One region of the Thauera humireducens genome, then DNA from elsewhere that is predicted to be linked to it. Evidence: predicted binding sites of a transcription regulator. Region 1 holds the regulator's gene; each other region holds the start of a gene.

Region 1 (4,147 bases):
CGCGCGCGGGGGACGAGGTGGAGGCGCGTCCGGCCGCCAGCAAGCGCTTCCCGGCGCTGTGCGCGGCACCGGGCAGCTACGTGCTCGAGAAGTAGCGGGCAGTCCTCAGGCCTGGTAGCGGGCGAGGCGGGTCGGGTCGTGCAAGGTGATGCGTTTGCCCTGAACGCTGATCAGGCCCGATTCGCTGAGGTCGTGAAAGATGCGCGACAGGGTTTCGGGCGTCAGGTTCAGGCGTGAAGCGATGACCTGCTTGCTGGTCGGCAGCGCGATCTCGCACGGCGTGTCGCTGTCGGCGACCTGCAGCAGGTAGCCGATCACACGCTGGATGCTCGAGCGCAGCGAATAGGTCTCCACGTCCTGGATCAGCCCGTGCAGGCGGATGGCCATGCCGGCGAGGAGCTTGTGCGCGAAGGTGGAGTCCTGGTCGATCAGCTCGGTGACCACGGCCTGGCCGACGTGGATCAGCAGTGTTTCGGTCAGCGCTTCGGCGAACACCGGATAGGGCTTGTTCATGAACATCACGGCCTCTCCGAAGCTCTGCATCGGGCCGATGATCTCCACGACCTTCTCGGTCCCCTGTGGCGACGAAAAGGCGAGCTTGACCTGACCCGAGACGACGAAGTAAAAGCCATGCGGCTGGTCGCCGCGCTGGAACAGCACCTCGCCACGCCCGATGTGGCGGTCACGCGTGTAGCGCGCGACAAGCTCGAGATCGGTGTCCGAGAGTTCGCTGAACAGCGGGATGCGCTTGAGCAGCGCAGGCAGGTCGAGGGCGGCGTGGGTCATGTCCGTGCGTTCCTGGGTGGAAGCGATCTCATTATTGACGGCAATTCTAATCGACCCCGGGGCGCCGCGCGGCACGCGCGATGCCGGTCCGGGTGGGAGTACGCATGTATTTCGCAATCAAGCACCTTCATGTCACCTGCGTGGTGCTCAGCGCCATGGGGTTCCTGCTGCGCGGCTTCTGGATGATGACGGGCAGCCCGCGCCTGAACGCCCTGCCGGCACGGGTGCTGCCTCACGTCGTCGACAGCGCCCTGTTGTTGAGTGCGATCGCGCTGGCGGTCATGATCCAGCAGTATCCCTTCGACGCAGGGTGGGTGACGGCAAAGGTGTTCGGCCTGATCGCCTACATCCTGCTCGGCACGGTTGCGCTGAAGCGCGGCAGGACGAAGGGGATCCGGCTCGGCGCCTTCGCCGCCGCATTGCTGGTGTATGCGTGGATCGCCTCGGTGGCACTGACCAAGAATGTCGCAGGTTACCTGGCGGTTGCCGCCTGATCGCCGGGCGCGCCTCAGCGCCCGCTGCCGGCCGTCTGGTGCTGGATGAGCTTGCGCAGGCCGGCGGTATCCAGCAGGCGGATGTGCTTCTGCTGCACGGCGATCAGGCCTTCTTCCTGGAAGCGCGAGAAGGCGCGTGACACGGTCTCGAGCTTGAGCCCGAGATAGGAGCCGATTTCCTCGCGCGTCATGCGCAGGTGGAACTCGGCCGCCGAAAAACCGCGTGCGGTGAAGCGCTGCGACATGTTGAGCAGGAAGGCCGCCAGGCGCTCCTCGGCGCGCATCGAGCCGAGCAGCATCATCACGCCGTGGTCGCGCACGATCTCACGGCTCATGACCTTGTGGAACTGATGCTGCAGGCCTTCGACCTCGTGAGACAACTGTTCGAGCTTGGCGTAGGGGATCACGCACACCTCGCTGTCTTCCAGCGCGACGGCGTTGCAACTGTGCGTCTCGGTGCTGATGCCATCCAGACCGAGAATCTCCCCGGTCATCTGGAAGCCGGTCACCTGGTCGCGACCATCTTCGAGCAGCACGTCGGTCTTGAACGAGCCCGCACGGATCGCGTAGATCGCCTCGAAGGTGTCTCCCGCGCGGTAGAGGTTCTGCTGGCGCTTCACCTTGCGTCGCGCACCCACCAGTTCATCCAGGCGGCTCAGTTCGCTGTCGGGCATGCCGAAGGGCAGGCACAGTTCCACAAGATTACACTGCGAACAGGCGGTCTTGAGCCCGCTCACGGTAATTGCCACGCTTGCCCTCATCTGCACGATAATCCCGTCATCCCGACTCACAGAGTCCAAAACGCGGTTTAACAGTGTCCCCGGCTGGCATCACCATGGCCGTTGATCCACGTCAACCAAAAATTTGCGCTGGTCTGCCATTGTTAGGCACACACAGTAGCAGCAAGATCATGACCGAACAGAACGAACTCATCTTCGATCCGCAGCTGATCCGTCGATTCGACATCAACGGGCCGCGGTATACCTCTTACCCGACCGCGGATCGCTTTGTCGAGGCTTTCAATGCCGACGCGCTCAAGCACTGGCTTGCAAATCGGGCCATTGGCGGCGTCAGCAAACCGCTCTCATTATACTTCCACATCCCATTTTGTAACACGATCTGTTATTACTGCGCCTGCAACAAGATCATAACCAAGGATCATGGGCGTTCAGCCAAGTACCTGAAATACCTTGCTAAAGAGATCGAGATGCAAGCGGCCTGCCTGCAGGGCAGCCGCCAGGTGACGCAGTTGCACCTGGGGGGCGGCACGCCGACCTTCCTCTCGCATGACGAAATGCGGCAACTGATGGCCTCGGTCCGCGAGCACTTCACCTTGGTGCCCAACGGCGAATATTCGATCGAGGTCGATCCGCGCAAGGTCGATTTCGACACCGTCAAGTTGCTGGCCGAGCTTGGTTTCAACCGCATGAGCGTCGGCGTGCAGGACTTCGCCGAAGACGTGCAGCAGGCCGTCAACCGCATCCAGAGCTTCGACGAGACCAAGCTCGTCATCGATGCAGCGCGCGCCACTGGCTTCAAGTCGGTCAGCATGGACCTGATCTACGGCCTGCCGAAACAGAACGTCATCAGCTTCAACCGCACGCTCGAACAGGTGCTCGAGATCTCGCCCGATCGCATCTCGCTTTACAGCTATGCGCATCTGCCCGGCCTGTTCAAGCCGCAGCGTCGCATCTTCATGAGTGACATGCCGACGCCGGATACCAAGCTGCAGTTGCTGCAACTGGGTATCCGCCGCCTGACCGAGGCGGGCTATGTCTATATCGGCATGGACCATTTCGCCAAGCCCAACGACGAACTCACCGTTGCGCAGCGCCAGGGGCGCCTGCATCGCAACTTCCAGGGCTACTCGACACAGGCCGAGTGCGATCTGCTCGCCTTCGGCGTGTCGGCCATCGGCAAGATCGGCCCGGTGTATGCGCAGAACGTGAAGACGCTCGACGAGTACTACGACGCGCTCGACCGCGATGAGCTGCCGGTGCTGCGTGGCATCGAGCTCACCGCCGACGACCTGCTGCGGCGCGCGATCATCCAGGCGCTGATGTGCCATTTCGAACTGTCGATGCAGTCGATCGAGATCGCCCACCTGATCAACTTCCGGGAGTACTTCGCCGAGGAACTGACCGAACTTGCGGAGATGGAGAAGGCGGGGCTGGTCAAGATCGACGGAGACTGGATCAGCGTGCAGCCCGGGGGACGCTTGCTGGTGCGCGGCATCGCGATGGTGTTCGACCGCTATCTGCGGGCCGACCGCGAGCGCGCGCGCTACTCGCGCGTGATCTGAACCTTGCGGCAACGCAGCGTAGAATGAGGCTTTGCAGCAGCGGGGCCTTTTCTTCTCATGCCTGAAACCGGTTATTTCGCTGTCTTCCTGATCGGCCTGCTTGGTGGCACGCACTGCGTGTCGATGTGCGGCGGCATTGTCGGCGCGCTCACCGTGCAGGTGCAGACGCCCGGCAGCAAGCCGCAATGGCCGCTGCATCTGGCCTACAACCTCGGCCGCATCGCCACCTACACCGCACTCGGCGGCCTGGTCGGCGCGCTCGGCTCGGTGGGCATGCTGTACGACGGCATGCTGCCGGTGCAGATGACGCTTTACGTGCTCGCCAACCTGATGCTGATCGCGCTCGGGCTCTACCTCACCGGCTTCACCCGCCTGCTGGCACCGGTCGAGCGTGCGGGGCATGTGATCTGGCGCCGCATCCAGCCGGCCACGCGGCGCTTCCTGCCGGCGCGCTCGGTCAAGCAGGCGCTGCCGCTCGGGCTGCTGTGGGGCTTCATCCCCTGCGGCCTGACCTATTCGATCCTCGCCACGGCGCTCGTCACCGGTTCAGGTGCGCGCGGCGCCG
Region 2 (4,147 bases), 290 kb from region 1:
TGTTCGAGTTCGACGCGGGCATCGCTGGCCTTGCTGCGGAAACGGGTGCCGACGCTGTCGATCCCCTCGGCCCGCTCGATCTCGTCGTGGCCGTAGTCGGTGTAGGACGCGCGCAGGCGGGCGCGGGTGAAGCCGGCGAAGGGCTCCAGCAGTTCGCCGCGCAGGTCCCAGCGTTCGCTGTCGAGCTTCACGTAAGGGGTGCCGCCGTGTTCGTCGTGTTCATGGTCGTGATCGTGCTCGTCTTCCGCGCCGTGGTGGCCGCAGTGGAGATGGTTGCCGTGCGGGTGGCAGGCTTCGTATTCATGGCTGTGCCCGGGTAGCCCGTATTCGTTCTGCTGACGGGTATAGGCGAGGCCGAGATAGCCGCGCGCGCCCACCCAGGACATGCCTAGGCTGCCGGTCTCGGTCTGGTTGTAGCTGCCGTCGACCCGGCTGTGGTCCCAGCCGCTGCCGACACGGTAGTCGCGCGCGTCGCGCTTGAGCCCTTCGGCATGGAAGGCGAGGTTGCCGCTGCCCGCCGTGACTTCGAACGCGCCGGCGACGCCGTTTGCGACACTGTCGGCACGCAGTTCCACGCTGCCTTCGACCCCGCGTTCGGGCACGGCGGTGGGGACGCGCTTGTCGAGCACGTTCACGACGCCGCCGAGTGCGCCGCCGCCATAGGCCAGCGCGGACGGGCCGCGCAACACCTCGATCTGTTCGCTAAGCATCGGTTCGAGCGCCACGGCGTGGTCGGGGCTGATCGTGGACGCGTCCATGATCTCGCTGCCGTCCGACAGCAGCTTAACGCGCGGCCCGTCCATGCCACGGATGATGGGCCGGCTGGCGCCGGCGCCGAAGTGGCTGGCGGCGATGCCGGGTTCACCAGCCAGCGTCTCGCCGAGCGTGGCGGCACGACGGCGCACGACTTCGTCGCCGGCGAGCACGCTGACCGGGGTGCTCATCTGATCGCTGCCGAGTGCGAGCGCGCTGGCAGAGACCGTGACCGGGGCAAGCGCGGTGTCGTCCGCGTACGCGACGGCGGACCCGAAAGCGAGGGCGAGGCTCAGCATGAGCGGGGTGGGTACGGTTTGAAGCCTGGACATCGGTGTTCTTCCTTCGTGTTCTGTTTGCGCAAGGCAAAGGCCGCCCTTCGTCCTGGCTAGCGCACCGGACGGAGAGGCGTCATGCAGGCCGGGTCACTGACCCGACGGTTTCAGCAGGGGATGGGGCGAAGGACCGATGACGGCGGCGCGCGGCAGCGTGGCCGCCGCGGACTGGAGGACGACGGGTCCGGCGGGAGGGCGATGGCCGGGAGCGTGGCGCCGTCGTCGTCGCAGGTGAAGGACGCCGGCGCGGCTGGAGGTAGATCGAGCGCGGCGAGCGCCAGGCATTCCAGGCAGACGGCGCCGGCGTGACGACCGTCTTCCTCGCCCGGCGATGCGCCGTTCGTCGTGGTGCTCGTGGCGGCCCGGTCTGGCTCTGCCAGATGGGACAGCGCATGTGCGTGCACCTCGATCTGCACGGCGAGCAGCGTGAGCGCCAGGACGAGCAGCAGCGCCCTGCCGGCAAGCACGTGTCCGTCGCCGATGCGGCGGGCGAGTCGGCGGGGGTGCGGAAGCGACAGGATGAAAGCACGCAGCCCGGCGCGGGGTCGGGCTGCGGGTGCGGCGCAGGACATCGCCGCATTCTAGAATGAGGCGGCATCTAAGGCAACAAAGTTGCAATAAACGGGTGGGATGCACGCCGAAGACCTGCAAGTCTGGTCGGGCGTGCCTCCCGGTGCTCCCGTCACCTGGTCACGCTTCAGCAACCTGAGGCGTGGCCGCAGTTCTCGCGGCTGCGGCATACTGCGCTTTCCCCTACAACACGGAGATTCGCCTCATGAAGCTCTACTACAAGCCCGGCGCCTGCTCGCTGTCACCCCACATCGTGCTCGAAGAGTGCGGCCTGCCGTACGAGACCGAAGCGGTCGATCTGAAGACCAAGGTGACGGCCGGCGGCGCCGACTTCACGCGGATCAACCCCAAGGGCTATGTGCCGGCGCTGCTGCTCGACGGCGGCGAACTGCTGACCGAAGGGCCGGCGATCGTGCAGTACCTTGCGGACCGCGTGCCGGAGAAGAGGCTCGCGCCGCCGAACGGCACGGTCGAGCGCTACCGCCTGCAGTCGTGGCTGACCTTCATCGGCACCGAACTGCATCGATCGTGCTCCCCCTTCTTCAACCCCGCTTCGGGTGACACCTGGAAGGCGGCGGCGATGGCCAATCTCGAACGCCGGCTCGATTACACGAACGGCGAACTGGCCGGCAAGGCGTATCTGCTGGGCGACGATTTCAGCGTGGCCGACGCTTACCTGTTCACCGTGCTGAGCTGGATGCCCTTCGTCAAAATCGACCTGTCGCGCTGGTCCAACCTGACTGCCTTCCAGGCGCGCGTTGCCGCCCGCCCGGCGGTGCAGGCCGCACTCAAGGCCGAAGGGCTCGCCTGAGGATCTCCGCCGCCCTGAAGAGGGCGGCTGTGCCGGCGGCGGACGCAGAAGCAGAGGTCTTGATCCGCGTCACGATCGAGGCGGATTGTCGTCCGTCGCCGGTACGCCCGGTCTGGTGCTGGTGCAGAATGGTCGGGCAGACCTCGCACGATGCATGTGGACCCCTTCGAGGCAGGAGGAAGGCGTGGCCGTCACGAACATCGAGTCGATCCTGGAGCGGCATGCGTATGAGGCGCACCGCCTGGTGCAGATCCTGCGCGAGACGCAGGACGCGTTGGGCTGGCTGGCGCCGGAGACGCTGACCTGCATCGCACACCGGCTGCAGATTCCGCGTGTGCAGGTCGAGAGCACCGCGAACTTCTACAGCTTCTTCCACATCCGTCCGCTGGGTGAGTACCGCATCCTGTTCTCGGACAACATCACCGACCGCATGCTGGGCAACCAGGCGTTGATGCAGGCCCTGTGCGAGAAGCTGTGGCTCGAGCCCGGGCGCGTCGCCGAGGACGGCCTGGTCAGCGTGGACACCACGTCCTGCACCGGCATGTGCGACCAGGGGCCGGCGCTGCTTGCCAACTACCGCGCGATCACCCGGCTCACACCGGCGCGCATCGACGAGATGGCACACCTGATCCGCCGCCGCGTGCCGGTGGGCGACTGGCCGCCGGAGTGGTTCCACGTCGAGGACAACATCCGTCGCCGCGACGTGCTGCTCGACCACGGCCTGGCGCCGGGGGAAGCGCTGGCGGCCGCGCTGGATCGCGGTCCTACGGGGCTGCTGGGCGAGATCGAGCGCTCCGCCCTGCGCGGGCGCGGTGGCGCGGGCTTCGGCAGCGACATCAAGTGGCGTTCGTGCCGCGACGCCTGGGGCGACGCACACTACGTGATCTGCAACGCCGACGAGGGTGAGCCCGGCACCTTCAAGGACCGCGTGCTGCTCAGCAGCGACTTCGACATGGTGGTCGACGGCATGTGCATCGCCGGCTTCGCCATCGGCGCGAGCAAGGGCTTCATCTACCTGCGCGGCGAATACCGCTACCTGCTCGACCGGCTCGAGACCCGGCTGGCACAGCGGCGCGAGGCGGGGCTGCTCGGGCGCGATATCCTCGGCCGCGGCTTCACCTTCGACATCGAGATCCACCTTGGCGCCGGCGCCTACATCTGCGGCGAGGAATCGGCGCTGATCGAGTCGCTCGAGGGCAAGCCGGGCAAGCCGCGCATCCGCCCGCCGTTCCCGGTGACCCACGGCTATCTGGGGCAGCCGACCACCGTCAATAACGTCGAGACGCTGGCGCTGGCAGCGCTGATTGCGGTGAGGGGCGGCGAATGGTTCCGCGCCATCGGCACCCCGGCCTCGACCGGCACCAAGCTGCTGTCGGTGTCGGGTGATGTGGCGCGGCCCGGCATCTACGAATTCCCCTTCGGCGTCAGCGTGGCCGAGGTGCTGGAGGCAGCCGGCGCCACCGACACCCAGGCCGTGACCACCGCCGGCGCCGCGGGTTCGTGTCTGGCCGTCAGCGAGTTCGGCCGCCGCATCGCCTTCGAGGACGTGCCCACCGGCGGCTCGATCATGGTGTTCGACCAGTCGCGCGATATGTTCGAGGCCGCGCGCAACTTCGCGCACTTCTTCGCGCACGAGAGCTGCGGCTTCTGCACGCCGTGCCGGGTCGGCACCGCGGTC
Region 3 (4,147 bases), 1.0 Mb from region 1:
ACACGGTCGGATAGACGTCGGACACCACGACGAAGGCTTCCGGATTGCGCCAGCCCGGGTAGATCTCGTCATTGACGTTCGGTCCCGCCTGCATGTTGTTGGTGGTCGTGGTCCAGTAGCACTTGACCTTGCCGTCCTTCAGCGCGCGGCTCTGCGCCACGGCGTGCAGGCCGATCTTGGCCGGAATCGTGCCTTCCGGCAGTTGCCAGATCTGCTCGGTCAGGGCACGGTGCATCGGGTTGGTGACGACCATGTCGGCCGGCAGGCGGTGGGCGAAGGTGCCCACCTCGCGCGCCGTGCCGCATGCGGACGGCTGGCCGGTCAGCGAGAACGGGCTGTTGCCGGGCTCGGAGATCTTGCCCACCAGCAGGTGGACGTTGTAGATCATGTTGTTCACCCAGGTGCCACGGGTGTGCTGGTTGAAGCCCATGGTCCAGAACGACACGACCTTGCGGCTCGGATCGGCGTACTGCTCGGCCATCTTCGTCAGGCGGTCCTCGGGCACGCCCGACAGCTTGGACACCTTCTCGACCGTGTACTCGGATACGAACTTGGCGAACTCGTCGAAGCTGATGTCCTTGGCCGCGCCGGTATCGCCCTTGGGCTTGCCGTCGGCGCCGGGATAGCCGTTGCTGGTGGCCTTGGCTTCGAGCACGTGGTTCGGACGCAGGCCGAAACCGATGTCCGTCTCGCCCATCTTGAACTTGACGTTGCGATTGACGAAGTCGGTGTTAACGCGCTTGGTCTGGATGATGTAGTTGCAGATGTAGTTCAGGATCGCGAGATCGGTGTTCGGCACGAAGATCATCGGGTTGTCGGCGAGCTCGTACGAACGATGCTCGAAGGTCGACAGCACGTGGACCTGGCAGCCTTCCTTGGACAGGCGACGGTCGGTGATGCGGCTCCACAGGATGGGGTGCATCTCCGCCATGTTCGAGCCCCACAGCACGAAGGTGTCGGCGTTCTCGATGTCGTCGTAGCAGCCCATCGGCTCGTCGATGCCGAAGGTGCGCATGAAGCCGGCCACGGCCGAGGCCATGCAGTGGCGCGCGTTCGGGTCGATGTTGTTGGTGCGGAAGCCGGCCTTGTAGAGCTTGGAGGCGGCATAGCCTTCCCAGATCGTCCACTGGCCGGAGCCGAACATGGCGATGGAGTCGGGGCCGTGCTCCTTGAACGCCTTCTTCCACTTCTCTTCCATGATGTCGAAGGCCTGGTCCCACGAGATCGGCGTGAACTCGCCGTTCTTGTCGTACTTGCCGTTCTTCATCCGCAGCAGCGGCTTGGTCAGGCGGTCCTCGCCGTACATGATCTTGGACAGGAAGTAGCCCTTGATGCAGTTCAGGCCGCGGTTCACCGGCGAGTCCGGATCGCCCTGGGTGGCGACGATGCGGCCGTTCTGCACGCCGACCAGCACCGAGCAGCCGGTGCCGCAGAAACGACAGGCCGCCTTGTCCCAGCGCACCTTGGTGCCGGCGCTGGCCGCGCCGTTGCCTTGTGCCTGCGTGACCACGGGAATGCCGATGCCGGCCGTTGCAGCGGCTGCGGCGACCGCATTGTTCTTGATGAATTCGCGTCGATTCATGCTCATTTCATGCCTCCGTCAATTCGAGACCGTCATCGGTGTATTCGTAAGCCAGCGTCACCGCCTGCACCTTGGGCGCGAGGTTGACCGCGAGGATCGAGTCGGTGACCGACCAGCCCTCGCCATCCTCCACGGTGACCACGATGCGACCCACTTCGTCCGAGGAGCCATGAATCTCGACCCCCGGGATGCGCGCCAGCGCTTCCTTGATCTCCGGGAAATCCGCAGGCAGGGCCCGCAGAACCAGACTTGCAATCTTCATTGTTCGCTCTCCGTCGGAACATCGCATTCAACCGGCGCCTGCACCACGATGGCCCGCGTCGGGCAGGGCGCAAAGCAGGCGCCGCAGCCGGTGCAGGCTTCGGCCTCAAGTTGCGGCAGCGCCACACCGCCGATGCGCGGGCGGAAGCGGATCGCGCCCACGGGGCAGTTCTCGCCGCAGACACGGCACTCCACGCCCGCCGCCGCGAGGCAGGCCTGACCGATGCTCGCCTTCAAGGACCAGGGTGCATCGCCTTCCGCAGGGCGCAGCAGGGCGCGCGGCGCGCAATGCGTCACACAGTCGCCACAGAAGGTGCATTCACCGCGCGAGAAGTCGACCGCGGGGAACCCGCCGTCGGCCCGGACCAGGATGGCGGTCGGACAGGCGTCGATACAGGCATCGCAGCGGGTGCAGGACGAGATGAAATCGCGCTCCTCCCGCGCCCAAGGCGGACGCGGGGCGGGCGCTACCGCACGGACCCTGCCGCGCAGAAAGCCCCGACGAGAAGGTGATGCCGATTCCACAAGAGCCCCTGAACCCATCTATACGCCGCCCATTGAATCCCATGCCCCCAACCCGGTCATTGACCGCGATCAAGGACGGAAGCGGCACGCTGGCGCGCCAAGGCAGCTGGCGAGGCCTTGCGCGGACTGACGAAGCCGTGCGGAAAACTGCCCGGGTCAGCCGCGCGGGCGTTCCACCGCCCATACGGCAGCCTCGACCCGCGAACGCAGGTTGAGCTTGCGCAGGATGTGCTTGACGTGGACCTTGACCGTGCCCTCGGCGATGTTGAGCTCGCGTCCGATCATCTTGTTCGACAGGCCGGCGGCGATCTTGTCGAGGATGCGCTGCTCCTGCTCGGTCAGGCCTGCGGCGTCCGCGGACTGCGGCCGGACTTCGCTGCGCAGGGCCGCGGCGAGCAGCAGGTTGAGCTCGGGCGGGATCACCACCCGCCCCGCCGCGACGTCCGCGAGCGCCGCCACCATCGCCTCGGGCTCCATGTCCTTGAGCAGGTAGCCGTCGACGCCGCCGCGCAACGCCGCGACCACATCCTCGCCCTGGTCCGACACCGTGATCATCACCACCCGCGGCTCCGGCCGCATCTGACGCAGCTGGCGCAGCACCTCGAGCCCGCTCATGTCACGCATGTTGAGGTCCAGCAGCACCAGGTCGGGCTGCAGCGAGCGCGCCATCTCGACGCCCTCGGCGCCGCCGGTCGCCTCGCCGACGAGACGGAAGGCCGGAACGGTCTGCAGCAGCTGCGCCAATCCCTTGCGGAACAGCGGATGGTCATCGACGATCAGTACGGACTCGAGCGGCGTGTCGTTCATCAATGGCGTCCTTCTTCAGTGAATGCGTCGACCGCGAGCGCCGGCAGGGTGTGAACGGCCTGGAAGCTCACGCTGACACGGGTGCCCCCCTCACCGCGACGGGTGATCTCGATCTCGCCCCCGAGACTGCGGGTCCGTTCGCGCATGATCGACAAGCCGTGATGGTCGCGGCCATCCACCGGCCCGTCATCGATGCCCACGCCATCGTCCTCGACCGTGATCGTCACCCGCCAGGCCTCGTCACACGTCAGGACCACACGCGCGTGACGCGCCATCGCGTGACGCAGCATGTTCGACAGCGCCTCGCGCACGATCTGCAGCACGTGGACTTCCTGGTTCGGCGTCAGGCTGCAATCGGCCAGCCGGATCTCGAGCGTGATGTCGACACCACCGCGCTCGCGGTACTCCGCCACGGCGGTACGCAGCAGCGCGCCCAGGTCGCCCGACAACTCGAGACGGAAGGAGACCAGGAGTTCGCGCAACTGGCGATAGGCGTCGTTCACCCCGGTGCGCAGATCGGCCAGGATCGTGCCCGCTTCGGCGAGGCGCGCCGGATCCGCCAGGGCGCGCTGCAGCAGGCTCATCTGGATCTTCATGTAGGACAGCGCCTGCGCCAGCGAATCATGCAGCTCGCGCGCGATCACGGAGCGTTCTTCCTGCAAGGCCAGCAGGCGTTCCTGCTCGCTACGCCGGGCCGCACCGAGCGCCATGCCGATGTGGCGCGACAGGGCTTCGACCAGCTGGCGCTGCCAGTCCTCGAGCGCTTCGCCGGCGGGCAGGGCGAGGCGCAGCATGCCGTAGTGGTGCTCGCGATCGCGCAACGGGAAGCGCAGCAACTGCTGGCCGCCACGGTGCTCTGCCCCGGCCACGGAAACCGACCTGCATTCCACACAGGCCTCGTCGCCGCGCGCAACACGATCGACACACGGACCGAGGGTCGACGCAATGACCGTCGCCGGCCCCTCCTGACGC

The links. The regulator FNR, encoded in region 1, switches genes on or off when oxygen is low (the NO sensors DNR and NnrR bind a similar motif). The targets are predictions, from matches to a motif close to TTGANCTAGNTCAA.
Region 2: AC731_RS01620 (NAD(P)H-dependent oxidoreductase subunit E) is a predicted target of FNR. The motif match lies at 2,529-2,542, and genes of this name have one in related genera.
Region 3: napF (ferredoxin-type protein NapF) is a predicted target of FNR. The motif match lies at 2,428-2,441, and genes of this name have one in related genera.

What each region holds. Positions count from the first base shown of each region.
Region 1 is NZ_CP014646.1:50,063-54,209, forward strand. It holds gene AC731_RS00275 (PHA/PHB synthase family protein) at 1-95, shown strand, start outside; gene AC731_RS00280 (Crp/Fnr family transcriptional regulator) at 106-786, opposite strand; gene AC731_RS00285 (SirB2 family protein) at 891-1,280, shown strand; gene fnr (fumarate/nitrate reduction transcriptional regulator Fnr) at 1,295-2,041, opposite strand; gene hemN (oxygen-independent coproporphyrinogen III oxidase) at 2,191-3,582, shown strand; gene AC731_RS00300 (sulfite exporter TauE/SafE family protein) at 3,640-4,147, shown strand, end outside.
Region 2 is NZ_CP014646.1:340,281-344,427, forward strand. It holds gene AC731_RS01605 (TonB-dependent receptor domain-containing protein) at 1-1,085, opposite strand, end outside; gene AC731_RS01610 (hypothetical protein) at 1,196-1,660, opposite strand; gene gstA (glutathione transferase GstA) at 1,864-2,469, shown strand; gene AC731_RS01620 (NAD(P)H-dependent oxidoreductase subunit E) at 2,624-4,147, shown strand, end outside.
Region 3 is NZ_CP014646.1:3,202,307-3,206,453, reverse strand. It holds gene napA (nitrate reductase catalytic subunit NapA) at 1-1,588, opposite strand, end outside; gene AC731_RS14980 (chaperone NapD) at 1,590-1,844, opposite strand; gene napF (ferredoxin-type protein NapF) at 1,841-2,386, opposite strand; gene narL (two-component system response regulator NarL) at 2,525-3,175, opposite strand; gene AC731_RS14965 (ATP-binding protein) at 3,175-4,147, opposite strand, start outside.